3 regions of the Streptomyces sp. AM8-1-1 genome follow, and region 2 is predicted to be linked to each of the others. Evidence: riboswitches for the same ligand, from Rfam matches in the RefSeq annotation. Region 2 holds a riboswitch; each other region holds the start of a gene.
What was found. A riboswitch is a leader RNA that binds a small molecule or an ion and turns the genes downstream of it on or off. The one in region 2 is predicted to bind cobalamin.
Positions count from the first base shown of each region.

Region 1 (9,517 bases), 4.7 Mb from region 2:
ACCGGCTCTCCAAGCGGGAGCGCAAGGACGCGCTGCGGCAGATGGCCGAGGGCACGCCGCGCTACCCGGTCGTGCCCAACGAGTGAGCCGTCAGGCGACGGTGCGCACCGGGCCGCGGAACGTGCGGCGGTAGGCGTTCGGCGTGGTGCCGAGGGTGCGCAGGAAGTGGTGGCGCAGTGCCGCCGCGTTGCCGAACCCGGACCGTCCCGCGATCGTGTCCACCGTGTCGTCCGTCGACTCCAGCAACTCCTGCGACAGCAGCACCCGCTGTCGCAGCAGCCAGCGGTAGGGCGTCGTCCCGGTCTCCTGCTGGAAGCGGCGGGCGAAGGTCCGCGGTGACATGTGGGCACGCTCCGCGAGCTGTTCCACGGTCATCTCGCGGTCCAGGTGCCGTTCCATCCAGGCGAGGACATCGCCGACCGTGTCGCACCGGGTCCGCGGCAGCGGGCGTTCGATGTACTGCGCCTGGCCGCCGTCGCGATGCGGCGGCACCACCATCCGCCGGGCGATGTGGTTGGCGACTTCCGGGCCGTGCTCCTGGCGCACCACATGGAGGCAGGCGTCGATCGCCGCGGCGGTGCCGGCCGAGGTGATGACCGAACCCTCGTCCACGTACAGCACGTCGGGGTCGACGACGGCCAGCGGATGGCGCTCGGCCAGGATGCCGGTGTGGCGCCAGTGGGTGGTGCAGCGGCGTCCGTCGAGCAGTCCCGCGGCGCCGAGGACGAAGGCGCCCGTGCAGACGCTGATCACCCGGGCGCCCCGGTCGACCGCGCGGCGCAGCGCGTCCAGCAACTCCTCCGGGTAGTCCCGGGTCGGGTAGTCGCCGCCGGTGGGGACGGCGATCAGATCCGCGTCCTCCAGCCGCTCCAGGCCGTGCTGTGTGGTGATGCTGAACCCGGCGTGCGTGTGCAGCGTGGGTCCCGCGGCGGAGACCACGGCGAAGTCGTAGACGGGCATGCCGTCCTCGCTGCGGTCGAGGCCGAACACCTCGCTGATCACGCCGAGTTCGAAGGGATGCACGCCCTCCAGGAGGACGGCGGCCACGTTTTTCAGCATGGCCCCAGTGTGGCAGTAATTCGATGGTTCATGACAGTCCTGCCACTGACTTCTTTGCCGTCCGAGGACGACAGTGGAGGACATGAACGCATTCCTGGAGTACCTGTTCGTGATCGCCCTGTTCGCACTGATCACTCTTCCGTCCCTGGTGGGGCATGCCAGGGACCGTGCCGTCGACCGTCAGCTGCGGGAGGCCGCGGGACGCCTGGAGTCCGGGCGTCGCGCGGCCGCCAGCACCGCCGGGGCCCACGGCCGGCGCCCCGCACCCCGGCTTCACCAGGGGCGGGGCGCGACTGGGGCAAGGCGGCCTAGTCGGAAGTCGACCTGCCGGCTGACCCTAGAAGTCGTCGTCGAAGCCGACCGAGCCCTCGACCGCCACCTGGTAGGCGGACGGACGGCGCTCGAAGAAGTTCGTCAGCTCCTGGACACCCTGCAACTCCATGAAGGAGAACGGGTTCTCCGACCCGTACACCGGCGCGAAGCCCAGCCGGGTGAGCCGCTGGTCGGCGACGCACTGGAGGTATTCGCGCATGGACTCGGTGTTCATGCCCGGCAGACCGTCGCCGCACAGGTCACGGCCGAACTGCAGCTCCGCCTCGACCGCCTCCTTCAGCATGTCGGTGACCTGCTGACGCAGCGCGTCGTCGAAGAGCTCCGGCTCCTCCTTGCGGACCGTGTCCACCACCTCGAAGGCGAAGTTCATGTGCATGGTCTCGTCGCGGAACACCCAGTTGGTGCCGGTGGCGAGGCCGTGCAGCAGCCCGCGGGAGCGGAACCAGTAGACGTACGCGAACGCGCCGTAGAAGAACAGCCCCTCGATGCACGCCGCGAAGCAGATCAGGTTCAGCAGGAAGCGCCGGCGGTCGGCCTGCGTCTCCAGCCGGTCGATCTTCTCCACCGAGTCCATCCACCGGAAGCAGAACTGCGCCTTCTCGCGGATGGAGGGGATCTCCTCGACCGCGTCGAACGCGGCCGCGCGGTCGTCCGGGTCGGGGAGGTAGGTGTCCAGCAGCGTCAGATAGAACTGGACGTGCACCGCCTCCTCGAAGAGCTGACGGCTCAGATACAGCCGCGCCTCGGGGGAGTTGATGTGCTTGTAGAGCGTGAGCACCAGGTTGTTGGAGACGATCGAGTCACCCGTTGCGAAGAACGCGACCAGCCGGCCGATCATGTGCTGCTCACCCGGGGACAGCTTGGCCAGGTCGGACACGTCGGAGTGGAGGTCGACCTCCTCCACGGTCCAGGTGTTCTTGATCGCGTCACGGTAGCGCTCGTAGAAGTCCGGGTAGCGCATCGGACGCAGGGTCAGCTCGAATCCCGGGTCGAGCAGGTTCTTCTCGGGAGCACTCATTACTGGCAGGCCTCGCAGGACTCGGGGTTCTCCAGGGAGCAGGCGACCGCGTCGGTCTCCGGCGTCGCCTGTACGGGGATGGGGGCCGCGGTCGCGGCTCCGGAGCCGGCCGCACGGGCGATCCGGGTCGCGGGGCGCGAGCGCAGGTAGTACGTGGTCTTCAGGCCCTGCTTCCAGGCGTAGGCGTACATCGAGCTGAGCTTCCCGATGGTCGGCGTCTCCAGGAACAGGTTCAGCGACTGCGACTGGTCGAGGAACGGGGTGCGGGCCGCGGCCATGTCGATCAGACCGCGCTGCGGGATCTCCCACGCCGTGCGGTACAGCTCGCGCACATCGGCCGGGATCCAGCTGAAGCCCTGCACCGAACCGCTGGACTCGCGCAGCGCCTCACGGGACTGTGCGTCCCACACGCCGAGCCGCTTCAGCTCTTCCACCAGGTAGGCGTTGACCTGGAGGAATTCGCCGCTGAGCGTCTCACGCTTGAAGAGGTTGGAGACCTGCGGCTCGATGCACTCGTAGACGCCCGCGATGGAGGCGATCGTCGCCGTCGGGGCGATGGCGAGGAGCAGCGAGTTGCGCATCCCGGTCGTGGCGATACGTTCCCGCAGGGCGGCCCAGCGCTCGGGCCAGTTGAGCTCGACACCGTAGTGGTCGGGGTGCAGCACACCGCGCGCGGTACGGGTCTTCTCCCAGGCGGGCAGCGGGCCGTTGCGCTCCGCGAGGGCGGCGGACGCCTCGTACGCGGCGAGCATGATGCGCTCGGCGATGCGGGTCGACAGGGCGCGGGCGGCGGGGGAGTCGAACGGCATCCGCAGCTTGAAGAAGACGTCCTGCAGGCCCATCGCGCCCAGGCCCACCGGACGCCACTTGGCGTTGGAGCGGCCGGCCTGCTCGGTCGGGTAGAAGTTGATGTCGACGACGCGGTCGAGGAAGGTGACGGCGGTCCGGACGGCTTCGTCCAGGCGCTCCCAGTCGATCCCTTCACCGGCGCCTTCCGCCAGGACGAACGCGCCGAGGTTCACCGAGCCGAGGTTGCAGACGGCCGTCTCGCCGTCGTCCGTCACCTCCAGGATCTCGGTGCACAGGTTCGACGAGTGCACGGTGTGGCCGGGCTCGGCGGTCTGGTTGGCCGTGCGGTTGGAGGAGTCCTTGAAGGTCATCCAGCCGTTGCCGGTCTGCGCGAGCGTGCGCATCATCCGGCCGTACAGCTCACGCGCGGGCATGGTCTTGCGGGCCAGGCCCTTCGCCTCGGCGTCGCGGTACGCCGCGTCGAACGCGTCGCCCCACAGGTCGACGAGCTCGGGGACGTCGGCGGGCGAGAACAGCGACCACGGGGCGTCGGCGTCGACACGGCGCATGAACTCGTCGGGAATCCAGTGCGCGAGGTTCAGATTGTGCGTACGCCGGGCGTCCTCGCCGGTGTTGTCGCGCAGCTCCAGGAACTCCTCGATGTCCGCGTGCCAGGTCTCCAGGTAGACGGCGGCCGCGCCCTTGCGGCGTCCGCCCTGGTTCACCGCCGCGACCGAGGCGTCGAGGGTCTTCAGGAACGGCACGATGCCGTTGGAGTGGCCGTTGGTGCCCCGGATCAGGGAACCGCGGGCGCGGATGCGGGAGTACGACAGCCCGATGCCGCCGGCGTGCTTGGAGAGCCGGGCGACCTGGTGGTACCGGTCGTAGATCGAGTCCAGTTCGTCCGCCGGCGAGTCCAGCAGATAGCAGGAGGACATCTGCGGGTGGCGGGTGCCGGAGTTGAACAGCGTGGGGGAGGAGGGGAGGTAGTCGAGGCGGCTCATCAGGCCGTAGAGGTCGGCCACCTCGTCCAGCGCGCGCACGCTGTCGTCCTCGGCGAGACCACAGGCGACCCGCAGCATGAAGTGCTGGGGCGTCTCGATCACCTGACGGGTGATCGGATGCCGGAGCAGATAGCGGCTGTAGAGGGTGCGCAGGCCGAAGTAGCCGAAACGGTCGTCCGCCTCGGTGTCGATGAGGGTGTCCAGGCGGTCCGCGTGCAGCGTGACGAACGCGGCGGTCCGGTCGGCGATCAGACCCTCGGTGTGTCCGACCGCGACGGAGGCGGAGAAGGACACGGCGCCCTGGCCCGACGCCTCTTCGGCGATCGTCCGGGTCAACAGGCGGGCGGCGAGCCGGGAGTAGGCGGGGTCCTCGGAGATCAGACCCGCGGCGGCGTCGGTGGCGAGCCCACGGAGCTCGGCCATGTCCGAACCGGCGTGCCGCCCCCGCAGCGCGGCGGCGGCGACGCGGCCCGGGTCGGTGTCGGGCAGATCAGCGGTGAGGTCGGTCAGGATCCGCAACAGCGCGGTCCCTGGGCCGTCCTCGAGCTGCTCGGCGATGCCTGCTGCCGGATCGGCTGGCGCGATGGTCACGTGGTGCTCTCCCTCGCTCGGCTCTGGGCCGTCGGAGGGAGGCGGGGCCGTCGGGCAGTACGCGCCCAGGGCAGGGCAGCACTCCGTACGGCGTCCACCGGCCCAACCGCGAGGCCCGGACGTCTCGGCACCCGGATCGGTCGAACCGGATGCACCGTCGGCAGGTCTTCGGACTCTCGGGTACGACAAAGCGCACCACATCACACCGTTGCGGGACAGTTCCGGATTCGCACCGGATTCCCCTGCGGCGACAGCGAGGTCGAGCATACATGTGGGGGCCGCCAGTTGCGGCACCCCCCACATGTTGTGTCGGGGCGCCGTGCGGGAGTTGTGGCATTGCGCCGCTGATCCCGGCCGGTGCGGCCCTTGGGACGCCCCGGCGGGGGCCCGGTCCGGCCCGTGGGCGCACGGTTTCACGGCGAAGGGCCGCCGCATTCCCGGGGGAACGCGACGGCCCTTCAGGGGCCCTTCAGGGTCAGCAGCAGCGGAAGCCCTCGCGCGGATCGGCTTCACGTGCGTCCGTACGGCTGCGCTCGAAAGCGCGGCGGCTCATCACCTCGGCGTCCGGGTCGCAGCCGCGGGCGTGGGCGACGTACCGGTCGTAGGCCGATTCGCCGGTGAACTCCCTGACGTACCACCGGATCCGGCCGAAGACGTGGCGGGCCCTCGCCGTGGTGCTCATGCCGAACCGCTCCTTGCGGGAACGTTCTCCTCGGCGGTTGCCATCTCGGCCCTCTCCTCCTGGGTGGGGATCAGTCCGGCCGGTGCGACGATCTTCGACTCGGTGTACGGAACCTCCGACAGCTTCACGCTCTCGGGGTGCCGGATCGCGTTGTAGCAGACGCGTCCCGCGTCCACGATGACCACGATGATGAGGATCGCGAAGAGAGCCGTGAGCGCTCCGTCGACCGTGGAGTTGGTGACCACGGTGTGCATGTCGTCCATGGACTTGGCGGGAGGCAGGATCTTGCCCTCGTCGATGGCTGACTGGTAGACGTCCCGCTGGGTGAAGAAGCCCACGCGTGGGTCGCCGGAGAATATCTTCTGCCAGCTCGCGGTGAGGGTGACGGCGGCGTCCCAGGCGAGCGGTACGGCCGTGACCCAGGCCCACTTGAGCCGACCGGACTTCACCAGCAGCGTGGTGCACACGGCGAGTGCCACGGCGGCGAGCAGCTGGTTGGCGATGCCGAACAGCGGGAAGAGCTGGTTGATGCCGCCCAGCGGGTCATGCACGCCGACCCAGAGGAAGTAGCCCCAGCCGCCCACGACGGCCGCGCTGGCGAACCAGACGCCGGGCCTCCAGCTGACCTGACGGAACGGCTTGTAGACGTTGCCGAGCATGTCCTGGAGCATGAAGCGCCCGACCCGGGTGCCCGCGTCCACCGTGGTGAGGATGAACAGCGCCTCGAACATGATCGCGAAGTGGTACCAGAAGGCCTTCAGCCCGGCGCCGCCGACCACGGACGAGAAGATGTCCGACATACCGAGCGCGAACGTCGGCGCGCCGCCGGTCCGCGACAGCAGGCTGGACTCCTCGACGTCCTTGGCCGCCTGGGCCAGTTGGTCGGGTGTGATCGTGAAGCCGAGATTGGCGACGGCCTGGGACGCCGTCTCGACCGTGGGACCGATGACACCGGCCGGTGAGTTGACCGCGAAGTAGAGACCCGGGTCGATGATGCAGGCCGTGATCATCGCCATGATCGCGACGAACGACTCCGTCAGCATCGCGCCGTAGCCGATCATCCGGATCTGCGTTTCCTTCTGGACCATCTTCGGGGTGGTGCCCGAGGAGACCAGGGAGTGGAAGCCGGAGAGCGCGCCGCAGGCGATGGTGATGAACACGAAGGGGAACATCGATCCGGCGAACACCGGGCCGTCGCCCCGGCTCGCGAACTCGGTGACCGCGTCCATCTTCAGGGTCGGCAGCGCTATCACCACGCCGAGGGCCAGCAGCACGATGGTGCCGACCTTCATGAAGGTGGAGAGGTAGTCGCGAGGTGCCAGCAGCATCCACACCGGCAGCACCGACGCGAGGAAGCCGTAGACGATCATCCAGATGACCAGCGTGCCGGCCTCCAGGGTGAAGGTCTCCGCGAGCGAGGACTCCGCCACCCAGCCGCCCGAGACGATGGCGAGCAGCAGCAGCGCCACACCGATGACCGAGACCTCGGTGACTCTGCCGGGCCGCAGCAGCCGCAGATACACGCCCATGAAGAGGGCGATCGGGATGGTCATGGCGATCGAGAAGACGCCCCAGGGCGAGTCCGCCAGCGCGTTGACGATGACCAGTGCCAGCACCGCCAGCAGGATGATCATGATGGCGAACACCGCGATCAGCGCGGCGGCTCCGCCGAAGGGTCCTATCTCGTCACGGGCGATCTGGCCGAGCGAACGGCCGTCCCGGCGTGTGGAGAAGAAGAGCGTGACCATGTCCTGGACGGCGCCGGCGAAGATGACGCCCGCGACGATCCAGATCGTGCCCGGCAGATATCCCATCTGGGCGGCGAGCACCGGGCCGACCAGTGGTCCGGCGCCGGCGACCGCGGCGAAGTGGTGCCCGAAGAGCACGCGCCGGTCGGTGGGGTGGAAGTCGATTCCGTTGTCGAGGCGTTCGGCCGGGGTGGCTCGGGTCTTGTCGACCTTCAGCACCCGGTTGGCAATGAAGCGGGAGTAGAAGCGGTACGCGATCGCATACGAACCCAGCGCCGCCGCCAGCATCCATGCGGCGGAGATCTCCTCGCCCCGGGAGAGTGCCAGCACAGCCCATCCCGATGCCCCCACCAGGGCCACCAGCCCCCAGATGGCGATGGACCGCGGGGTGAGCTTCCGGGATGACGTCGGTGCGGTATTCGGTGGTGTGGGTTCTGGCATGGCGGGTCGTCCCCTCACTGTTCACCTGCATTTTTAATGCGCAGGAAATCTAAAGGAACGTCTCGACGCGAGTCACCCCCGTCCGCATATCGGTACGGCAACGGCGACGAATTCGCACCGTTTTCGTCGGCATTCCGCACCGGTTCTCCTTCGTCCCTCCGCCGGCTCTGTGCGCGGACAGCACAAAGCCCCGGAGGCGAGGCCTCCGGGGCGTGCTGCCGGGCGCCGTACTGCCCGGGGGGTCAGTCGGTCGGCCGCCGCAGGCGGGCCACGAACTTGTACCGGTCGCCGCGGTAGACCGACCGCACCCACTCGACGGGTTCGCCCTGCGCGTCCAGCGAGTGGCGCGAGAGCATCAGCATCGGCAGGCCCACGTCGGTGCCCAGCAGACCGGCCTCGCGCGGGGTCGCCAGCGAGGTCTCGATCGTCTCCTCGGCCTCGGCGAGATGGACGTCGTACACCTCCGCCAGCGCCGTGTAGAGCGAGGTGTACTTCACCAGGCTGCGGCGCAGCGCGGGGAAGCGCTTGGCCGAGAGGTGGGTGGTCTCGATCGCCATCGGCTCACCGCTGGCGAGCCGCAGACGCTCGATGCGCAGCACGCGGCCGCCCGTCGAGATGTCCAGCAGTCCGGCGAGCGTGTCGTCGGCCGTCACATAGCCGATGTCGAGCAGTTGGGACGTCGGCTCCAGGCCCTGGGCCTTCATGTCCTCGGTGTACGAGGTGAGCTGGAGGGCCTGCGACACCTTGGGCTTGGCCACGAACGTGCCCTTGCCCTGGATGCGTTCGAGCCTGCCCTCGACGACCAGTTCCTGAAGCGCCTGACGCACCGTGGTGCGCGAGGTGTCGAACTCGGCCGCGAGCGTGCGCTCCGGCGGCACCGGGGTGCCGGGCGGCAGCGTCTCCGTCATGTCGAGCAAGTGGCGCTTGAGCCGGTAGTACTTGGGCACGCGTGCGGTCCGGGTCTGTGCCCCGCCCTCGGTCTCCGCTCCCACCCCGTCCGTGGTCATGGCCCGCCTTCCCGACTCCTGCGCTGCTGCCGTCACCGGCTCCTCCGTCTGTCGCGGCTCACATGGTGGCACGGTCCGGTCACGGGTCGTCGCCCTCCCTCAGGTGTCGGTCCGATAACGGACCCGACTGCCCTTCTTATACACCCTTGACACCCCTAAAGGTCTAGGCCAAGCTCCGGGTACTGGTCTAAACCATTAAAGACCAGGTCCCAGCCCCACGGGCAGACCTGAGCACTGTCTCTCTGCGTGTTGTGCGACTCCCGGGCGGTGGGGGGGAAAATCTTGCATCCCTTGAGGAGGGTGGCGTGAAGCGCAAGCTCATAGCTGCAGTGGGTGTGGCGGCCATGGCGGCTTCGGTCGCGGCGTGTGGCTCCGGCGACAGCGAGTCCGCGAAGGACCCGAAGGACCGCAAAGGCACGCTGACCGTCTGGCTGATGACGGACGCTCAGTCCACCTGGCCCGAGCTGGTCAAGGACGTCAACACGCAGTTCGCCGCGAAGTACCCGGGCGTGAAGGTCAACGTCCAGTACCAGCAGTGGGGCGACAAGACCAAGAAGCTCGACGCCGCCCTCGCCGGAGACAAGTTCCCCGACGTGGTCGAACTGGGCAACACCGAGACCATGACGTACATCCTCAACGGGGCGGTCGGCGAGATCGACCCGAAGAAGTACGAGAACTCGGACACCTGGATCAAGGGTCTGAAGGACACCTGTACCTACGAGGGCAAGCTCTACTGCGTGCCCTACTACGCCGGTGCGCGTGTCGCCATCTTCAACAAGGACATGTTCAAGGCGGGCGCCGGCTCCGACGCGCTGCCCACCACCGAGGCCGAGCTCACCGCCGCC
Region 1 is NZ_CP135086.1:2,812,744-2,822,260, reverse strand. Features, by position in the region: gene def (peptide deformylase) at 1-86, shown strand, start outside; gene RPQ07_RS12575 (GlxA family transcriptional regulator) at 91-1,059, opposite strand; gene RPQ07_RS12570 (ribonucleotide-diphosphate reductase subunit beta) at 1,397-2,410, opposite strand; gene RPQ07_RS12565 (ribonucleoside-diphosphate reductase subunit alpha) at 2,410-4,794, opposite strand; cobalamin riboswitch at 4,936-5,078, opposite strand; gene RPQ07_RS12560 (YbdD/YjiX family protein) at 5,270-5,476, opposite strand; gene RPQ07_RS12555 (carbon starvation CstA family protein) at 5,473-7,665, opposite strand; gene RPQ07_RS12550 (GntR family transcriptional regulator) at 7,908-8,672, opposite strand; gene RPQ07_RS12545 (sugar ABC transporter substrate-binding protein) at 8,978-9,517, shown strand, end outside.
Region 1: linked by a shared signal. The riboswitch ahead of RPQ07_RS12565 (ribonucleoside-diphosphate reductase subunit alpha) and the one ahead of metE (5-methyltetrahydropteroyltriglutamate--homocysteine S-methyltransferase) in region 2 are both predicted to bind cobalamin.

Region 2 (9,517 bases):
AACCGGTCGAGGGCGGTGCGCACGGCAGCCTTCGCCTGGGCCGCGTCTGTGACATCGAGAGGTGCGACCGCGATCCGGTCACCGAACTCGGCCACCAGATCGTCCAGGGCCTGCGGGTTGCGCAGGCCGGCCACGACCTGGTGGCCCGCCTGCGCCGCCGCGCGGACGATCTCGCGCCCCAGGCCCCGGGAGGCGCCGCTGACGAGGAAGACGGACGGCATGGGTCACACTCCAGACCTTCGTGAGGGCGGCAGGCGGGCCCGACACGGGGCCTGCGAGATCCCCCGTCACCCGGTCCCGCTCGGGCGCGTGCCTGCCTCAGCTGCGCGCGAAGTCGAGGAGGTCGGCGTTGAACCGATCGGCATACTTGGGGACCATGGACAGGCCGTGGGGTGCGCCCTCGTAGACCTTGTAGACCGCGTCCTTGACGATCTTGGAGGACTTCTCACCGGAGGCCACGATCGGAACGATCTGGTCGTCGTCGCCGTGGACGATCAGCGTGGGAACGTCGATCTTCTTGAGATCCTCGGTGGTGTCGGACTCGGAGAACGCCTTCACGCAGTCGTAGGCGCCCTTGATGCCCACCGTCATCGACCAGAGCCAGAACTCGTCACGGGTCCCCTGTGTCACGGTCGAGTCGTCGCGATTGGCGCCGTAGAAGGGGGCGCTCAGGTCCTTGTAGTACTGGGAGCGGTCCGTCGCCACACCCGCCCGGATCTCGTCGAAGACGTCGATCGGGAGGCCTTCGGGGTTCGCCTCGGTCTTGAGCATCAGCGGGGGGATCGCGCCGAGCAGCACCACCTTGGCGACGCGGCCCGTGCCGTGCCGGCCGACATAGCGCGTGACCTCGCCGCCACCGGTCGAATGGCCGACCAGGATGACGTTCTGCAGGTCCAGGCCCTCGATGACCGCTGCCAGGTCGTCGGCGTAGGTGTCGAGGTCGTTCCCGTCCCAGGGCTGGCCGGAGCGTCCGCCTCCACGCCGGTCGTGAGCGATGGCACGGAAGCCGTTCTCCGCCATCAGCTTCAGCTGCGGGTCCCATGAGTCCGCGGTGAGAGGCCAGCCGTGGGAGAAGACGACAGGCTGCCCCGACCCCCAGTCCTTGTAGTAGATCTCGGTGCCGTCCTTGGCGGTGACGAAGGGCATGTCCGTTCCTTTCGCACTGGTCCTGAACCCGGCGCTTCCGCGGAATTCGGCCCCCGGACGGAACGCCGGATGTCACGCCGCGAACCAGCAGCAGACGTGCAGGAGGGCGACGGAGAGGAGGTCGGCAGCGAAAGGCGACCGGGATGGGCACGTCGTTCGAACAACGGTATCCGAGTGTCGGCGCTTCAGCGCGTCGAGCGGGCGCGCGTACGGCGCTGTGCCGGCACAGCGCCGAACCGGCGGGCGGCCGCTGGGCGACACCGTCGCCCTACTTCTTCACCCGGTACCGCAAGTGGGTGACGCCGGTGCCTTCGACCACCGCGACGGGCCCCTCGAACTCCACAGGCGTGGTGCCGAGTTCACCGAACAGCGTCTTCCCGCCGCCCAGGACGACCGGTACGAGCTCGACGCCGACCTCGTCGAGCAGCCCGGCCTCCAGGCACTGCCGCGCCATCTGCCCACCGTTGACGACGACGTTCTTGTCCCCGGCGACCTCCTTCGCCCTCGTCACCGCGGCCTCGATGCCCTCGGTGACGAAGACGAAGTTCTCGTCGTCCTCGGGGCGGTCGTCAGGGCGCTGGTGGGTGAGCACGACGGTGGTCACGTCCATCGGGTGGCGCCCGCCCCAGGCCTTCGTCATGTCGTACAGGTACCGCCCGACGACGAGTGCACCGGTGTTCTCCCACTCCGGCTTGACCAGCCCGGCGCTCGCGGCGGAGACGCGGATCGGCGGCACATCGGGACTGGCGGACGGGATCTCGACGTCGCCGTTGCCGTACCACTGGAACAGCAGGTCGAAGCCGCTCTCTCCGGGGCCGGCGATGTAGCCGTCGAGGGACATCGTGGCGCCGGTGACGATCTTGCCCATGTCGTTCTCTCCTTCGGTTTCTGTGGTTCTCATGGATAGGTCGTAGCCAGTGCCCTCGCTTTCGACATCCTGCGCAAAAAATCTTTGCGCAGTCGGATGCGTCACCGGCGTGGCCGGCCGACTACCGAACGCACACGAGGCGACGCCCGCCCGCCCCGATCAGCTCGCGCAGAGTTCCGCGAAGCGACGCGTGCTGATGTTGCCCCCGGAGAGGACCAGGCCGACGCGGCCCGGCAGGCGGTCCACCGCACCTGCCAGCAGGGCTGCCAGGGCAGTCGCGCCGCTGGGTTCGAGGACGATCTTCAGGCGTTCGAAGGCGAACCGCATCGCCTCACGGATCTCGTCGTCACTGACGAGGGCGATCCCGTCGACCAGGCGCCGGTTGATCGAGAACGTCAGCTCGCCCGGTGTCTCCGCCGCCTGGCCGTCGGCGATCGTGCGCGGTACGGGAATGGCGACCCGTGTGCCCGCCTCGAGGGACCGCTTGGTGTCGTCCCCGGCCTCCGGTTCGACCCCGATCACGCGGGTCCGTGGATGCACACCCTTCGCCGCGGTAGCACTGCCCGCGATGAGTCCGCCGCCGCCGACCGGCACCACCAGGGCGTCGAGTTCGCCCACCTCGTCCATCAACTCCAGTGCGGCCGTGCCCTGTCCGGCGATGACATGCGGATGCTCGTACGGCGGGACGAGCGCGAGGCCGCGCTCGATGGCAAGGGCGTTGCCGATGGCGACCCGGTCGCCGGTGTAGCGGTCGTAGGTGACGATCTCGGCGCCATAGCCGAGGGCGGCGTCGGTCTTGGACTGCGGGGTGTCCTCCGGCATGAGGATCACCGCCGTGGTGCCCAACTCCCGCGCCGCGAGGGCGACCGCTTGGGCATGGTTGCCCGAGGAGTACGCGGCGATGCCACGGGAGAGCTGATCGGGCGTCAGGCGTGAGGCGGCGTTGTACGCACCCCGGAACTTGAAGGCGCCGATGCGCTGGAAGTTCTCGCACTTGAGGAAGACCTCGGCGCCGACGAGCGCGTCCAGCGTGCGCGAGTGCACCACCGGGGTGCGGTGCGCGACCCCCTTGATACGAGCGGCGGCGTCCCGGACGTCGTCCGGAGTGACCGGTGGGTTGTTCGCCGTCATGGTTGTCCTCCATGGGGTGGTGGTGGGGGAACGAGGCGACAGCGGTCGCACGACCGGTGTCCGGAACCCCCTTGCGGACGACCGGACGACCGGACGACCGTCAAACCACCGTATTCAACTGTGGATCTCTTCGGCCGACCGATGCCACAGGCCTTGAGGATCGCGATGGCGAAGGGGAGCCGCAGGAGGGCTTCCGCGCAGAACGCCCACCGAGAGGCACATCTGCAGAATATGGCCCGCGATGCGCAAACCTCGCCTGCCCCAGGGTCGTTCGGCCGTAGCCAAGTGATCAGTGCGAAGGTAAAGTCCCCTGCGTGCTGGGCGCCCGGATCACACCGGTGCCGGGCAATGTCGAGACCTCCGTGACCACGAGGCGCCCGACACGACAACCGGGGGAACGAGTCCGGGGGGACCTGTGACCGAAATCAAGACCACGCGCCGAGCGAACGACAGCATGTGGGCCCTGCCCCTGGCGGCGCTGGCCCCGCTGGTGCTGCTCAGGCTGCTGACCGAGCCGTCCACGCCGTGGCTCGCCCTGTCCTGGGCCCTGTGTGTGGCCTCCGCGCTGCTCCTGGCCGCCGGATGGGCCGCACTGCGGCAGCACGGGATCCGGGGAAACACCGCATGGGGCACCTGCGTTCTGGTCCACCTCGTATGGGCCTGGCAGGTCGTCGCGCTCATCGCGGAGTAGGAGCGAAGCCGGCAGGGTGGGGAGGAACGGCGCTTCCTCCCCACCCTGCCCCCGCCTCAGGAGGCGGGCAGTTCCGACCTCACCTCGCGTGCCGCGGCGACGAGGTTCTCGAGGGACGCGCGGGTCTCCGGCCAGTCGCGCGTCTTGAGGCCGCAGTCGGGGTTGACCCACAGGCGTTCGGCCGGGATGGCTTCGAGGCCCTTGCGGAGCAGGTCCGCCGCCTCGGAGACACCGGGGATGCGCGGTGAGTGGATGTCGTACACACCGGGGCCGGCTTCGCGCGGGTAGCCGTGCTCGGCGAGTTCACGCGCCACCTGCATGTGCGAGCGGGCGGCCTCCAGGCTGATCACGTCGGCGTCGAGGTCGTCGATGGCCTGCACGATGTCGCCGAACTCGGCGTAGCACATATGGGTGTGGATCTGGGTGTCCGGACGCACGCCACTGGTCGCCAGACGGAAGGACTCCGTGGCCCAGGCCAGGTAGTCCGCGTGGTCGGCCGAGCGCAGCGGAAGGGTCTCCCGCAGGGCCGGCTCGTCGACCTGGATCACCGGACTGCCCGCTGTCTCCAGGTCGTTCACCTCGTCGCGCAGGGCGAGAGCGACCTGACGGGCGGTGTCGCCGAGCGGCTGGTCGTCGCGGACGAAGGACCAGGCGAGCATGGTGACCGGGCCGGTGAGCATGCCCTTGACCGGACGGCTGGTCAGGGACTGGGCGTACGAGGTCCAGCGAACCGTCATCGGCTCGGGGCGGGAGATGTCGCCCGCGAGGATCGGCGGCCGGACGTACCGCGTGCCGTAGGACTGGACCCAGCCGTGCTGGGTGGCGAGATAGCCGGTGAGCTGCTCGGCGAAGTACTGCACCATGTCGTTGCGTTCGGGCTCCCCGTGGACCAGGACGTCGATGCCCGTCTTCTCCTGGAAGGCGATCACCTCCTGGATCTCGGCCTTGATCCGCTCCTCGTAGGCAGCGGTGTCGATCCGTCCGCGGCGCAGGTCGGCGCGTGCGGTGCGCAGTTCGGTGGTCTGCGGGAAGGAGCCGATCGTGGTGGTGGGCAGCAGAGGCAGGCCGAGGTGGGCACGCTGGGCGGCGGCGCGTTCGGCGTACGGCTGGGAGCGGCGCCGGTCGGTGTCCGTCACCCCGGCAACCCGGGCCCGGACCGCCGGGTCCCGCGTGAGGGCGGAACCGGCGCGGGAGGCGAGATCGGCGCGGTTGGCGGCGAGTTCGGCCGCGATGGTGTCGGTCCCCCGGCCCAGGCCCCTGGCCAGGGTGACGATCTCGGAGGTCTTCTGCCGGGCGAAGGCGAGCCAGCGGTGGATCTGCGGGTCGATGTCACGTTCCGCGGAACTGTCCAGCGGGACGTGCAGCAGCGAGCAGGAGGAGGCCACGTCGACCCGGTCGGCGAGGCCGAGCAGGGTGCCGAGGGTGGCCAGCGACTTCTCGATGTCGTTGATCCAGATGTTGCGCCCGTTGACGACGCCCGCGACCAGGCGCTTGCCGGGCAGTCCGCCGACGGCGGCCAGAGCGTCGAGATTGGCCGCTGCGGCGTTGGTGAAGTCGAGTGCCAGTCCGTCCACGGGAGCCTTGGCGAGTACGGGCAGCGCCTCGCCGAGCCGGTCGAAGTACGAGGCCACCAGGAGCCTGGGCCGGTCGGTGAGGGTGCCGAGGTCGCGGTAGGCGCGTTCGGCGGCGTTCAGTTCGGCCGGCGTGCGGTCCTGCACCAGTGCGGGCTCGTCCAGTTGCACCCAGTCCGCCCCGGCCGCCCGCAGATCGGCGAGCACCTCCGCGTACACCGGCAGCAGCCGGTCGAGCAGGGTCAGGGGGTCGAAACCGGGCGCCACGCCGGGGGCGGGCTTGGCCAGGAGGAGGTAGGTGATCGGGCCGACCAGCACCGGCCGGGCGGTGTGACCGAGGGCCAGCGCTTCCTTCAGCTCGGTGACCTGCTTGGTGGAGTCGGCGGTGAAGACGGTGCCGGGTCCCAGTTCCGGAACGAGGTAGTGGTAGTTGGTGTCGAACCACTTGGTCATCTCGAGCGGGGCGACGTCCTGGGTACCGCGCGCCATGGCGAAGTACCCGGCCAGGGCGTCCGCCTCGACGGCCGCGCGGTGGCGGGAGGGGAGGGCGCCGACCATCACGCTCGTGTCGAGGACGTGGTCGTAGTACGAGAAGTCACCGGTCGGGACCTCGTGGATCCCGGCTTCGGCCAGTTGCTGCCAGTTCGAACGACGCAGGTCCCGGGCGGTCTCTTCCAGGGCCGCGGCGGAGACGCGGCCCTTCCAGTAGCCCTCGATGGCCTTCTTCAGTTCACGGTTCGGCCCCTGACGGGGGTATCCGTGGACGGTGGACCGTGCTGCCGCGGCTGCGGGCTTCGCTGTCACTGAACTCTCCTTCGCGAGTTGCCTGTCACCCGGCGAGGGGGAAGGCGAAGGGAGCACAGACCGGACGGGGGAGTGATGCGTCGGTGACGCACGTGCCCGTCGGTGTGTACGCCGACCCGCCCTCGAGGTCACCGGGATATCCGCGCACGATCGGTCGTGCGCGGACAGCGGGCAGGTCTTCGGACTCACGGGCACGCCTGCCGGACATCTCCCGGCGGACACCTACTGGCCGTCGCTTCCCGGGCCCGTACCGGACCCAGTGCGTATGACGGCGGTCGTTCCCGCTCACCGCTGCGGGGCAGTCCCGGATTCCCACCGGGTTCCCTCTTGCGACGCACGTACCTGGCAGGCACGGCGAACCAGCTGCATGCGCCAGCCTAGAGCCCCGCAGGCCGCACCGACACCACCGCTCATCATCCGGACGGTGATCGACATGCGGGCGACCGCGGTACCGCCGCCCGACGGCGCGGTCCGGTGTCGGCCCGATGCCCCTACGAGGTCAGCCGGACCGTCCCCAGGATCTTCCGCACCGTCGCGTCCGGAACCTCGTCCGCCACACCCTTCGCGCCCACGAACGTCCAGGAGACGAAGTCGCCGCCGGGGTCCTTGAACGCGAAGGTGGTGACCTTGCCGTCGGTGTCGCACTTGTCCTTCTTCGGCGCGCCCGTGGACACGCCCGTCGCCAGGCTCCCCGTGATCCCGGAGGCCGTGGTGTACGGCTCCACCGCACCGGCCTTGATGCTCGTCCTGTCCGGCTGGGTGTACGCGCCGTAGAGCCACAGGGACACACTGCTGCGCGCCGCGTCCTCGATGGTCTTCGCGCCGCTGTCCCCGCGGGTGCCCGCTGACGCGAGTGCCGTGTCCTCGGGAGAACCGTCCATGGCGGCGTCGGACCGGCACCACTTCTCCTTGAGCATCGCGGGGCTCGACATCCCGATGAGGGGCTTCTCCTCCGGATCCCGGTCGTCGGCGACGTAGTTGACCCAGCCAGGTCCCTTCAGACCCCACTGCGGGGGAACGTCGAAGGCGATGCCCCGCTTGGGATTCACCACCACCTTCCAGCCCGCGACGACCGGCTTCGGATCGTCCGTGTCACGCGGGTTGTCGTCGGCCGGGCTGCCCGAGGCGGACGTCGTCGGGCCGGGATCCGCGGTCTTTCCCTCGTCCCCGCCCAGGACCACGAATCCGGTCACTCCGGCGGCGACGACCACGACGAGGGCGGCAGCGACGGCGATGACCGTGGACGTACGACGGCCGCCACGAGGAGGCGGCTGCGGCGCACCGGCCGGCATCGTCGGCGAGCCCGCCCACGGTGCCTGCTGCGGAGGCCCGTAGGGGCCCGTCTGCTGATACGGATTGTTCTGCCCCGCGTACGGGTTCTGGCCGTCCCCCGGCTGCTGTGACCACATGAGGGGAACCCTAAGGGTCGCCTCTGACCGGCGAAGACGCAGGTGTCTGCGCTGTGACGTGAGGAGTTGGGCCGGCACCGGGCCGCGGCGTACGTCGCGGCTGCCGCTCGCCGGTCGGTTCCAGGGCACTGAAACCGCTCTGAAACCGCGCTGAACCCGCTGTGCCGCAAGCTCTGCGGCATGACATCGACATCGAACGAACTCGCCATCGCAGCCACGGGGCTGCACAAGGCCTTCGGCGAGAAGAAGGTCCTCGACGGCATCGACCTGGCCGTGCCGCAGGGCACGATCTTCTCCCTCCTGGGCCCGAACGGCGCCGGCAAGACCACCGCCGTGAAGATCCTCTCCACGCTCATCGCGGCCGACGCCGGCGAACTGCACGTCGGCGGCCACGATCTGACCGCCGAGCCGCAGGCGGTGCGGGCCGCGATCGGTGTCACCGGGCAGTTCTCCGCCGTCGACGGTCTGATCACCGGCGAGGAGAACATGCTTCTGATGGCGGACCTGCACCATCTCTCCCGTGCCGAAGGCCGGCGTACCGCCGCCGAGTTGCTGGAGCGCTTCGACCTCACCGACGCGGCGAAGAAGCCCGCCTCCACCTACTCCGGCGGTATGAAGCGACGTCTCGACATCGCCATGACGCTGGTCGGTGACCCCCGGATCATCTTCCTCGACGAGCCGACCACCGGACTCGACCCGCGTGCCCGTCACAACATGTGGGGCATCATCCGCGAGTTGGTCTCCGGCGGTGTCACCGTCTTCCTCACCACGCAGTACCTCGAAGAGGCGGACGAACTCGCCGACCGCATCGCCGTCCTGAGCGACGGGAAGATCGTCGCCGAAGGAAGCGCGGACGAGCTGAAGCGGCGCATCCCGGGCGGGCACGTGCGGCTGCGGTTCACCGATCCGACGGCGTATCAGTCGGCCGCCGTCGCCCTGCGTGAGGTCACCCGGGACGACGAGTCGCTGTCGCTTCAGATCCCGAGCGACGGCAGTCAGCGCGAACTGCGCTCGATCCTCGACTGGCTGGACTCCGCCGGCGTCGAGGCGGATGAACTGACCGTGCACACCCCCGACCTCGACGACGTGTTCTTCGCCCTGACCGGCCCTGCCGGCACCACTGCCGTCCCCAACCAGTCCAAGGAGACCGCCCGATGAGCGCCTTCTCCCTCGCCGTCCGCGACTCGAACACCATGCTGCGGCGCAACCTGCTCCACGCGCGGCGCTATCCCTCGCTCACCTTGAACCTGCTGCTCACGCCGGTCATGCTGCTGCTGCTCTTCGTCTACATCTTCGGCGAGGTGATGAGCGCGGGCATCGGCGGCGGCGGAGCCGACAGATCCGAGTACATCGCCTATGTCGTCCCGGGCATCCTGTTGATGACCATCGGCAGCACGGTCATCGGGGCGGCGGTGTCCGTCTCCACCGACATGTCCGAGGGCATCATCGCCCGCTTCCGCACCATGGCCATCCACCGTGGCTCGGTGCTGATCGGACACGTCGTCGGCAGCGTCCTGCAGTCGGTCGCCAGTGTGGTTCTCGTCGGCGCCGTCGCGGTCGCCATCGGCTTCCGCTCGACCGATGCCACCGCCCTGGAGTGGCTCGCGGCCTTCGGACTGCTCGTGCTCTTCGCCCTGGCGCTCACCTGGATCGCCGTAGGAATGGGAATGGCGAGCCCGAACGCCGAGGCGGCCGGCAACAGTGCGATGCCGCTGATCCTGCTCCCGCTCATCTCCAGTGCGTTCACGCCGATCGACGCGATGCCGGGCTGGTTCCAGCCCATCGCCGAGTACCAGCCCTTCACACCGGCCATCGAGACCCTGCGCGGCCTGCTGCTCGGCACCGAGATCGGCCACAACGGCTGGCTCGCCGTCGCCTGGTCCATCGGCCTGGCGGC
Region 2 is NZ_CP135086.1:7,485,629-7,495,145, forward strand. Features, by position in the region: gene RPQ07_RS33425 (SDR family NAD(P)-dependent oxidoreductase) at 1-221, opposite strand, end outside; gene RPQ07_RS33430 (alpha/beta hydrolase) at 319-1,146, opposite strand; gene RPQ07_RS33435 (dihydrofolate reductase family protein) at 1,415-2,047, opposite strand; gene RPQ07_RS33440 (pyridoxal-phosphate dependent enzyme) at 2,174-3,145, opposite strand; gene RPQ07_RS33445 (hypothetical protein) at 3,561-3,836, shown strand; gene metE (5-methyltetrahydropteroyltriglutamate--homocysteine S-methyltransferase) at 3,893-6,211, opposite strand; cobalamin riboswitch at 6,364-6,590, opposite strand; gene RPQ07_RS33455 (hypothetical protein) at 6,703-7,620, opposite strand; gene RPQ07_RS33460 (ATP-binding cassette domain-containing protein) at 7,801-8,778, shown strand; gene RPQ07_RS33465 (ABC transporter permease) at 8,775-9,517, shown strand, end outside.

Region 3 (9,517 bases), 1.1 Mb from region 2:
ATGGCCGCGGCCAGCTCGTCCGAGCCGTAGAGGGCGTAGGGGGCGACGCGTACGGGTCCGCCCAGCGCCGCCGTCATGTAGTGGATCGGCGGCAGCGTGGGGACGAGGGTGGAGACGGCCGTGGCGTGCACGGCGTGGGTGTGCACCACGGCCCTCGCCGGGGTGCCTCGGTAGACCTCCAGATGCAGCGGCAGCTCGCTGGTGGGCTTGAGGTCGCCGAGCACCTGGTGGCCGTCGAGGTCGACGGCGACGGTGTCCTCGGGGGTGAGCCGGTCGTAGGGCACTCCGCTCGGGGTGACCAGGACGAGGTCGCCGGCCCGTACCGAGACATTGCCCGATGTGCCGACGACCAGGCCTTCCGCCGCCGTCCTGCGGGCCGTGGCCACGAGGTCGCGCCATGCCCGGTCGATGGTCTCCTGCCGCTCCGCATCGGTCATGCGGCGATCCTGCCAGGCCGCCGCGGGGGCAGAGAGGCCGGGCGTGACGCAGATCACGGAATCGAAGATCGGAGCCGCGGAGAGGCCTGTTTGCGGCACCGACCGAAAGCGGAGTCACAGACCCTCACTTGGAGACACCACAAAGCCCGTCCCAGTTCATCTTCCGTTCACTCAGGTTTCCTAGGTTCCACTGGCCACTGACGTCCATAGATTGCCTGGGTAAATGGAACACATCACGCTGCTGCTCGCGATCGTGATCGTGACGGCTCTCGTGTTCGATTTCACGAACGGTTTCCACGACACCGCCAATGCGATGGCGACGACCATCTCGACCGGAGCCCTGAAGCCCAAGACCGCGGTGGCCATGTCCGCCGTGCTCAACCTCGTCGGCGCGTTCCTGTCCGTGGAGGTCGCCAAGACGATCTCCAGCGGCATCGTCACCGAGTCAGGCATCACCCCAGAAGTCATCTTCGCGGCGCTCGTCGGCGCCATCCTCTGGAATCTGCTCACCTGGCTGATCGGCCTGCCCTCCAGCTCCTCGCACGCCCTGATGGGCGGACTGGTCGGCGCCACGATCGCCTCGGTCGGCGTCAGCGGCGTCAACGGCGGCACCGTCGTCACCAAGGTGCTGATCCCCGCGATCGCGGCGCCCCTGGTCGCGGGCATCGCCGCCTACCTCGCCTCCCGGCTGACCTACAGGATCAACCGGAACACCGACGAGAAGACCACCGCCAAGGGCTACCGCGCCGGTCAGATCGCCTCGGCGGGCCTCGTCTCGCTGGCCCACGGCACCAACGACGCCCAGAAGACGATGGGCATCATCACGCTGGCCCTGGTCGCCGGTGGCGTCCTCTCCCCCGGGTCCAACCCCCCGATGTGGGTCATCCTCTCCGCCGGTATCGCGATCGCGCTCGGCACCTACCTGGGCGGCTGGCGCATCATCCGCACCATGGGCAAGGGCCTCACCGACCTCCAGCCGCAGCAGGGCTTCGCCGCCCAGACCAGCGCGGCCAGCGTCATCCTCGCCTCCTCCAACCTCGGCTTCTCGCTGTCGACCACGCACTCCTGCTCCGGCGCGGTGATGGGCGCGGGCCTCGGCCGCAAGGGCGGCGTGGTCCGCTGGTCCACCGCCACCCGGATGTTCGTCGCCTGGGGTCTGACCCTGCCGGCGGCCGCACTGGTGGCGGCGGGCTCGGAGCTCGTCACACGTCAGGGCGACTGGGGCGTGGCAGCCGTCGTGGTCTTCCTGATCGGCTCCTGCGCCGCGATCTGGCTGGTCTCCCGCCGTCAGGTGGTCGACCACACCAACGTCAACGACACGAGCGTGGACGGCGAGCCCGCGGGTGTCGTGACCGCCGCCATCGCGGCCGTCACCCCGCCGCCGGCCGGCACCCCGGCCCCGGCCCAGGACATCCAGACGACCATCCCGGCTCCGGCCCCCGAATCCGAGCCGGCCCGCACGGCCGCGGTGTAAGGACAGAAACAGCATGAGCATCGACTGGGCAGCTCTCGGCTCCGTCTTCGGCGTGAGCCTCGTCGCCACCGTGGCCCTGGTGGGTCTGTTCACCCTGGGCGTGGTGGGACTGAGCAAGCAGGAATCGGCGTCCGCGCAGGGAGGCTCGGCGGTCCTGGCACGCACCGGCGCCTATGTGTGCTTCGCGCTCTGCGCGGCAGCGGTGACGTACGGGATCTACCTCATCGTCAGCTGACGCCACAGCGTCAACACGCGCATCGAGAGCCGGGCCGGGCACCCTTTGGGGTGACCGGCCCGGCTTTCGGGTGTGGGGCTCAGCACACTGTCCCGTCGCAGGTCAAAGGCAAGTTGACGCCGTTCGGGCGGCATGGTGGACTGCCGGGGCCATCTACGGCGGCAGCAGAGGAAGCCGGTGCAAATCCGGCGCGGTCCCGCCACTGTCACCGGGGAGCAGTCCCCGGAAGCCAGGAACTCTCACCGCCGTTCACGTCGAACCAGGGCGCGGACACCCTGAGTGAGGACATATCGCCATGCCCGGCTGCGGTTCCGTTCCTGCTGTGAGTACGGCCCTGAGTTCACGGTTGCACCGAGGCGAGATCCCGGCCTGAACCCATGCGTGCCGACCGAGTGTTCGTGTACGGCTCCATCGCCGGCCTGACCTGCGACCTGCTTCTCGGTGATCCCCGCCGGGGACATCCGGTCGCCGCGTTCGGGCGGGCCGCCGGGGCCGTCGAGCGTGTGTTGTGGCGTGACCACCGCGGCTGGGGTGCGCTGCACTCCCTGCTGTGCGCCGGGGGTGCGGCCGCCGCCGCGGCCCTCGTCGCGCGCGGCGCGCGGGGCAGTTCCGCCGCGTCCGTCGCCCTGACCGCGGCCGCCACCTGGTCGGTCGTCGGGGGCACATCGCTGGGGCGCGAGGCCCGGGCCATCGGCGGGGCGCTCGCCGCCGGTGATGCGGAGCTCGCCCGGGAGCGGCTGCCGCATCTGTGCGGCCGCGATCCGCAGAGCCTGGACGAGCAGCAGATCGCGCGGGCCGTCGTCGAGTCCGTCGCCGAGAACACCTCCGACGCCGTGGTCGGCGCCCTGGTGTGGGGTGCCGTGGCGGGCGTGCCCGGTCTGGTGGGCTTCCGGGCGGTCAACACCCTGGACGCGATGGTCGGGCATCTCTCGCCCCGGTACCGGAAGTTCGGCTGGGCCTCGGCACGGCTGGACGATGTGGCCGGCTGGCCCGGGGCCCGGCTCACGGCCGGACTCGCGGCGCTCGCGGGCGCGGACGGCCGGGGGGCCGTCCGCGCCTGGCGGGCCGACGCGGGCCGGCACCCCAGTCCCAACGCCGGGCCCGTGGAGGCCTCGTTCGCGGGGGCGCTCGGTGTCCGGCTCGGCGGAACGCTCTCGTACGGCGGGCGGGTCGAGCACCGGCCGGTCCTCAACGCCGAAGGGCGTGCCGTGGAGTTCGGCGACATCGAACGCGCCGTGCGGCTCTCCCGCCGCATCGGCTTTCTGACGCTGGCGGTCTGCGCCGCGGGCCGCGTCACGGGTCACGCACTGCGCGCCCGGCGCGCACGAAGGAGGCGGGGATGAGCCGGCGCAAGGGCGGCGGGCTGCTGGTCGCGGGCACCACGTCCGACGCGGGCAAGAGCGTCGTCACGGCCGGGATCTGCCGGTGGCTCGTACGACAGGGCGTGAAGGTCGCCCCCTTCAAGGGGCAGAACATGTCCCTCAACTCGTTCGTGACCCGTGAGGGCGCCGAGATCGGCCGCGCGCAGGCCATGCAGGCGCAGGCCGCGCGGGTGGAGCCGAGCGCCCTGATGAACCCGGTCCTGCTCAAGCCGGGCAGCGACCGCTCCAGCCAGGTCGTGCTGATGGGCAAGCCGGTCGGCGAGCTCAGCGCCCGCGGCTACCACGGGGGCCGGCAGGAGGCCCTCCTCGGCACCGTCGTGGAGTGCCTGGAGGAGCTGCGGGGCACGTATGAAGCCGTGATCTGCGAGGGGGCGGGCAGTCCGGCCGAGATCAATCTGCGGCGTACGGACATCGTGAACATGGGCATCGCCCGGGCCGCACGGCTTCCGGTGCTGGTGGTCGGGGACATCGACCGCGGTGGGGTGTTCGCCTCCTTCTTCGGTACGACGGCACTGCTGAGCGCGGCCGACCAGGAGCTGATCGCGGGCTATCTGGTCAACAAGTTCCGCGGGGACGTGTCCCTGCTGGAGCCCGGTCTCGACATGCTGCACGGCCTCACCGGACGGCGGACGTACGGCGTTCTGCCCTACGCGCACGGGCTCGGCATCGACGAGGAGGACGGGCTGCGGGTCTCGATGCGCGGCACGGTGCGGGAGTCGGTGCTCGCCCCGCCCGTCGGCGAGGACGTGCTGCGCGTCGCGGTCTGCGCCGTACCGCTGATGTCCAACTTCACCGACGTCGACGCGCTGGCGGCCGAACCGGGCGTCGTCGTGCGGTTCGTGGACCGCGCGGAGGAACTCGTCGACGCCGACCTGGTGATCGTGCCGGGCACCCGGGGCACGGTCAGGGCGCTGGACTGGCTCAGACAACGGGGGCTCGCGGACGCCCTCGTACGGCGGGCCGCCGAGGGCCGGCCGGTGCTGGGCATCTGCGGCGGCTTCCAGATGCTCGCCGAGCACATCGACGACGAGGTCGAGTCGCGTGCCGGAGCCGTCGACGGGCTCGGACTGCTGCCCGTCCGGGTGCGGTTCGCGGCCGAGAAGACCCTCGCCCGCCCGGTCGGCGAGGCACTGGGCGAGCCGGTCGAGGGCTACGAGATCCACCACGGCGTCGCCGACGTACTCGGCGGCGACGCCTTCCTGGACGGCTGCCGGGTCGGCGCGGTCCGGGGCACCCACTGGCACGGCTCGCTGGAGAGCGACGGCTTCCGCCGTGCCTTCCTGCGCGAAGTGGCCCGGGAGGCGGGGCGCCGCTTCGTCCCCGCACCGGACACCTGCTTCGCCGCGCTGCGCGAGGAACAGCTCGACCGCCTCGGCGATCTGATCGAGGAACACACGGACACGGGTGCGCTGCTCCACCTCATCGAGTCGGGCGCACCGGCAGGACTTCCCTTCATCGCACCTGGAGCGCCATGAGCACCGAGACCACCGTGCTGTTGCTGTCCACCGCCGACACGGACCTGCTGGCGGCCCGGGCATCCGGCGCGCCGTACCGGATCGGGAACCCGACCCGTATCGACGTGGCCGAGGAGCTGCCCGCCCTGCTGGAGGGCGTCTCCGTCGTCGTCGTACGGCTGCTGGGCGGCCGGCGTGCCTGGGAGGACGGGCTCGCGGCGCTCAAGGCGTCCGGCCTGCCGACCGTGCTGCTGGGCGGCGAGAGCGTGCCCGACGCGGAGTTGATGGCCGAGTCGACCGTGCACGCGGGGACGGTCGCGGAGGCTCTGCGGTATCTCGTCGAGGGCGGTCCCGCGAACCTCGTCCAGCTGGCCCGTTTCCTGACGGAGGACGTGCTGCCGGCCGGTCAGGGCCGCGCCACGGACACATCGGGCAGGCACAGCGCCGAGCCGCGGAAGATGCCCGAGTGGGGTCTGCACGGCGACCGCGCTCTCGTCGAGGGCAGGCCGACGGTCGGCGTGCTCTTCTACCGCGCCCACGAACTGTCCGGGAACACCGGTTTCGTCGACACGCTCTGCGACCGGATCGAGGCGCGCGGCGCCAACGCGCTGCCCGTGTACTGCGGTTCACTGCGGGGGGCGGACGCGGAGCTGTACGAACTGCTCGGCCGCGCGGACGCCCTGGTCGCGACCGTGCTCGCGGCCGGCGGCACGCGCGCCAGTGACGCCAGTGCGGGCGGGGACGACGAGGCCTGGGACATCGGGGCGCTCGCCGACCTCGACGTTCCCGTGCTCCAGGGACTGTGCCTGACCTCGTCCCGCGCCGCCTGGGAGGAGTCGGACGCGGCCCTGTCCCCGATGGACGCCGCGATGCAGGTGGCGATCCCCGAGTTCGACGGCCGGCTCATCACCGTGCCGTTCTCCTTCAAGGAGCAGGGGCCCGACGACGTACCGGTGTACGTCGCCGACCCCGAGCGGGCCGCGCGGGTCGCCGGAATCGCCGTGCGCCACGCGCGGTTGAAGCACAAGCCGAACGCCGAGAAGAAGCTCGCGGTCGTCTTCACCGCCTATCCGACGAAGCACTCCCGGGTCGGCAACGCCGTCGGCCTCGACACGCCCGCCTCCGCGGTGCGGGTCCTGGACGCCCTCAAGGACGCCGGCTACCGGGTCGACGGCCACCCCGACAACGGGGACGAGCTGATCCACCGGCTCATCAACGCCGGTGGCCACGACGTGGAGTGGCTGACCGAGGAGCAGCTGGCCGCCGCCCCGGCGCGGGTGCCGCTCGCGGACTACCGCAGCTGGTTCGACAAACTGGAGCCCTCGCTGCGCGAGAGCATGCTGGAGCACTGGGGCGAGCCGCCCGGCTCGCTGTACGTGGACGGCGACGACATCGTGCTGGCGTCCCTGCAGTTCGGGAACGTCGTCGTGATGATCCAGCCGCCGCGCGGCTTCGGCGAGAACCCGATCGCGATCTACCACGACCCGGACATGCCGCCCTCGCACCACTACATGGCGGCCTACCGGTGGCTGGAGGAGTCGTTCGGCGCCGACGCGGTCGTGCACATGGGCAAGCACGGCACCATGGAGTGGCTGCCGGGCAAGGGGCTGGGGCTCTCCGCGGGCTGCGGCCCCGACGCGGTGCTCGGTGAACTGCCGCTCGTCTACCCCTTCATCGTCAACGACCCCGGCGAGGGCACCCAGGCCAAGCGCCGCGGTCACGCGACCGTCGTGGACCATCTGGTGCCGCCGATGGCGCGCGCCGACACCTACGGCGACCTGGCCAAACTGGAGCAGCTGCTCGACGAGTACGCGCTCGTCAGCGATCTCGACCCGACGAAGGCCCCGGCGGTACGGGCGCAGATCTGGACGCTGGTGAAGGCCGCCGAGCTGCACCACGACCTGCATGTCGACGAGCAGCCCGGCGACGACGACTTCGACTCGTTCGTCATGCACATCGACGGCTATCTGTGCGAGATCAAGGACGTCCAGATCCGCGACGGCCTGCACATCCTGGGCGGCGGCCCCGAGGCGGAGGCGCGGGTCAACCTCGTCCTGGCCGTGCTGCGCGCCTCCCAGGTGTGGGGCGGCAACGCCAACGCCCTGCCAGGGCTGCGGGCCGCCATCGCCGAGCACTTCGGGCTGGTGGAGAAGGAACTGCTGGGCGAGCCCGGCGCGCCCGTGAAGGTGCCCGTCGAGCTCACCGAGCTGGTCGAGGGACCGGCCAGGACGGGCGCGGACGCGATCGACCTGCTGGAGCAGCTGTGCCGGCGGCTCGCGGAGGGCATGGAGGCGCGCGGCTGGGAGATCGCGGACGCCGCCGGGCTGGTGCGCGAGGTGCTGGGCACCGAACTGCCCGAGGCGGTGGCCGTACTGGGGTTCGCCTGTACGGAGGTCGTGCCGCGGCTCGCCCGGACGACGGACGAGATCGGCAACATCCTGCGGGCGCTGAACGGCGGCTATGTCCCGGCGGGCCCGTCCGGCTCCCCGACGCGCGGCCTGGTCAATGTGCTGCCGACGGGGCGGAACTTCTACTCGGTCGACCCCAAGGCCATCCCCTCGCGGCTGTCCTGGGAGGTCGGCCAGTCGCTCGCCGACTCGCTGGTGGCCCGCTATCTGGCGGACACCGGCGACTACCCGCGGTCCGTCGGCCTGACGGTCTGGGGCACGTCCGCGATGCGCACCCAGGGCGACGACATCGCCGAGATCCTCGCGCTGCTGGGCTGCCGCCCGGTGTGGGACGACGCCTCCCGCCGAGTGACCGGCTTCGACGTCGTGCCGCTCGAAGAGCTGGGCCGGCCGCGCATCGATGTGACCGTGCGCATCTCCGGCTTCTTCCGGGACGCGTTCCCGCACGTGGTGGGGCTCATCGACGACGCGGTGCGGACGGTGGCCGAGCTCGACGAGCCGGCCGAGGCCAACTTCGTACGGGCGCACGCCGACGAGGACACGGCCGCGCACGGCGACCGGCGGCGCGCGACCGCTCGTATCTTCGGCTCGAAGCCGGGCGCGTACGGCGCGGGTCTGCTGCCCCTGATCGACGCGCGCAACTGGCGCAGCGACGCCGACCTGGCCGAGGTGTACGCGGTGTGGGGCGGCTACGCCTACGGGCGCGAGCTCGACGGCCGTGCGGCGCGCGGTGACATGGAGACCGCGTTCCGCCGGATCGCGGTCGCCGCGAAGAACGTCGACACCCGCGAGCACGACCTCGTCGACGCGGACGACTACTTCCAGTACCACGGCGGCATGGTGGCGATGGTGCGCCATCTGACGGGCACCTCGCCCGAGGCGTACGTCGGCGACTCGGCCACCCCGGACCAGGTGAAGACCCGGACGCTGGGCGAGGAGACGCACCGCGTGTTCCGGGCGCGGGTGGTCAACCCGCGCTGGATGGCGGCGATGCGGCGCCATGGCTACAAGGGCGCCTTCGAGATGGCCGCGACGGTGGACTACCTGTTCGGGTACGACGCCACGGCCGGGGTCGTCGACGACTGGATGTACGAGAAGTTGTCGGCGGAGTACGTCTTCGACCCGGAGAACCGCGAGTTCATGCAGAAGTCCAACCCCTGGGCGCTGCGCGGGATCTCGGAGCGGCTGCTGGAGGCGGCCGAGCGCGGGCTGTGGGCGGAGCCGGACGCGGAGACGCTGGAGCGGCTGCGCGCGACGTACCTGGAGCTCGAGGGCCAGTTGGAGGGCGACGAGTGAACGGCTGCGCCACCGCCCCTGACACCGCACCTCCGTCGAGGCCGAAGACCACCGAGGAGCTTGTATGAGTACCCCGTTCCCCTTCACCGCCGTGGTCGGGCAGGACGACCTGCGTCTGGCGCTGCTGCTCAACGCGGTGTCCCCGCAGGTCGGCGGCGTGCTGGTGCGGGGCGAGAAGGGCACCGCCAAGTCCACCGCGGTACGCGCCCTGTCCGCCCTGATGCCCGAGGTGGACGTCGTCTCCGGGTGCCGGTTCTCCTGCGATCCTGCGGCCCCCGACCCGGCGTGCCCGGACGGGCCGCACGAGGCGGGCGGCGCCGGATCCCGGCCGGCCAGGATGGTCGAACTGCCCGTCGGGGCGTCCGAGGACCGGCTCGTCGGCGCGCTCGACATCGAGCGGGCGCTTGCCGAGGGCGTGAAGGCCTTCGAGCCCGGCCTCCTCGCGGACGCGCATCGCGGCATTCTCTACGTCGACGAAGTCAACCTGCTGCACGACCACTTGGTCGATCTGCTGCTGGACGCGGCGGCGATGGGTGCCTCGTACGTCGAGCGCGAGGGCGTCTCGGTGCGGCACGCCGCGCGCTTCCTGCTCGTCGGGACCATGAACCCCGAAGAGGGCGAGCTGCGGCCGCAGTTGCTGGACCGCTTCGGGCTCACCGTCGAGGTCGCCGCGTCGCGCGAGCCGGACCAGCGTGTCGAGGTGGTGCGTCGGCGCCTGGCGTACGACGACGATCCGGCCGGCTTCGCGGCACGGTGGGCCGACGAGGAGACCTCGCTGCGTGCCCGGATCGTGGCCGCGCGGGCGCTCCTGCCCTCGGTCCGTCTCGGAGA
Region 3 is NZ_CP135086.1:6,430,746-6,440,262, reverse strand. Features, by position in the region: gene RPQ07_RS28675 (class II aldolase/adducin family protein) at 1-437, opposite strand, end outside; gene RPQ07_RS28670 (anion permease) at 661-1,911, shown strand; gene RPQ07_RS28665 (hypothetical protein) at 1,925-2,146, shown strand; cobalamin riboswitch at 2,265-2,406, shown strand; gene RPQ07_RS28660 (cobalamin biosynthesis protein) at 2,524-3,489, shown strand; gene RPQ07_RS28655 (cobyric acid synthase) at 3,486-5,003, shown strand; gene cobN (cobaltochelatase subunit CobN) at 5,000-8,686, shown strand; gene RPQ07_RS28645 (putative cobaltochelatase) at 8,751-9,517, shown strand, end outside.
Region 3: linked by a shared signal. The riboswitch ahead of RPQ07_RS28660 (cobalamin biosynthesis protein) and the one ahead of metE (5-methyltetrahydropteroyltriglutamate--homocysteine S-methyltransferase) in region 2 are both predicted to bind cobalamin.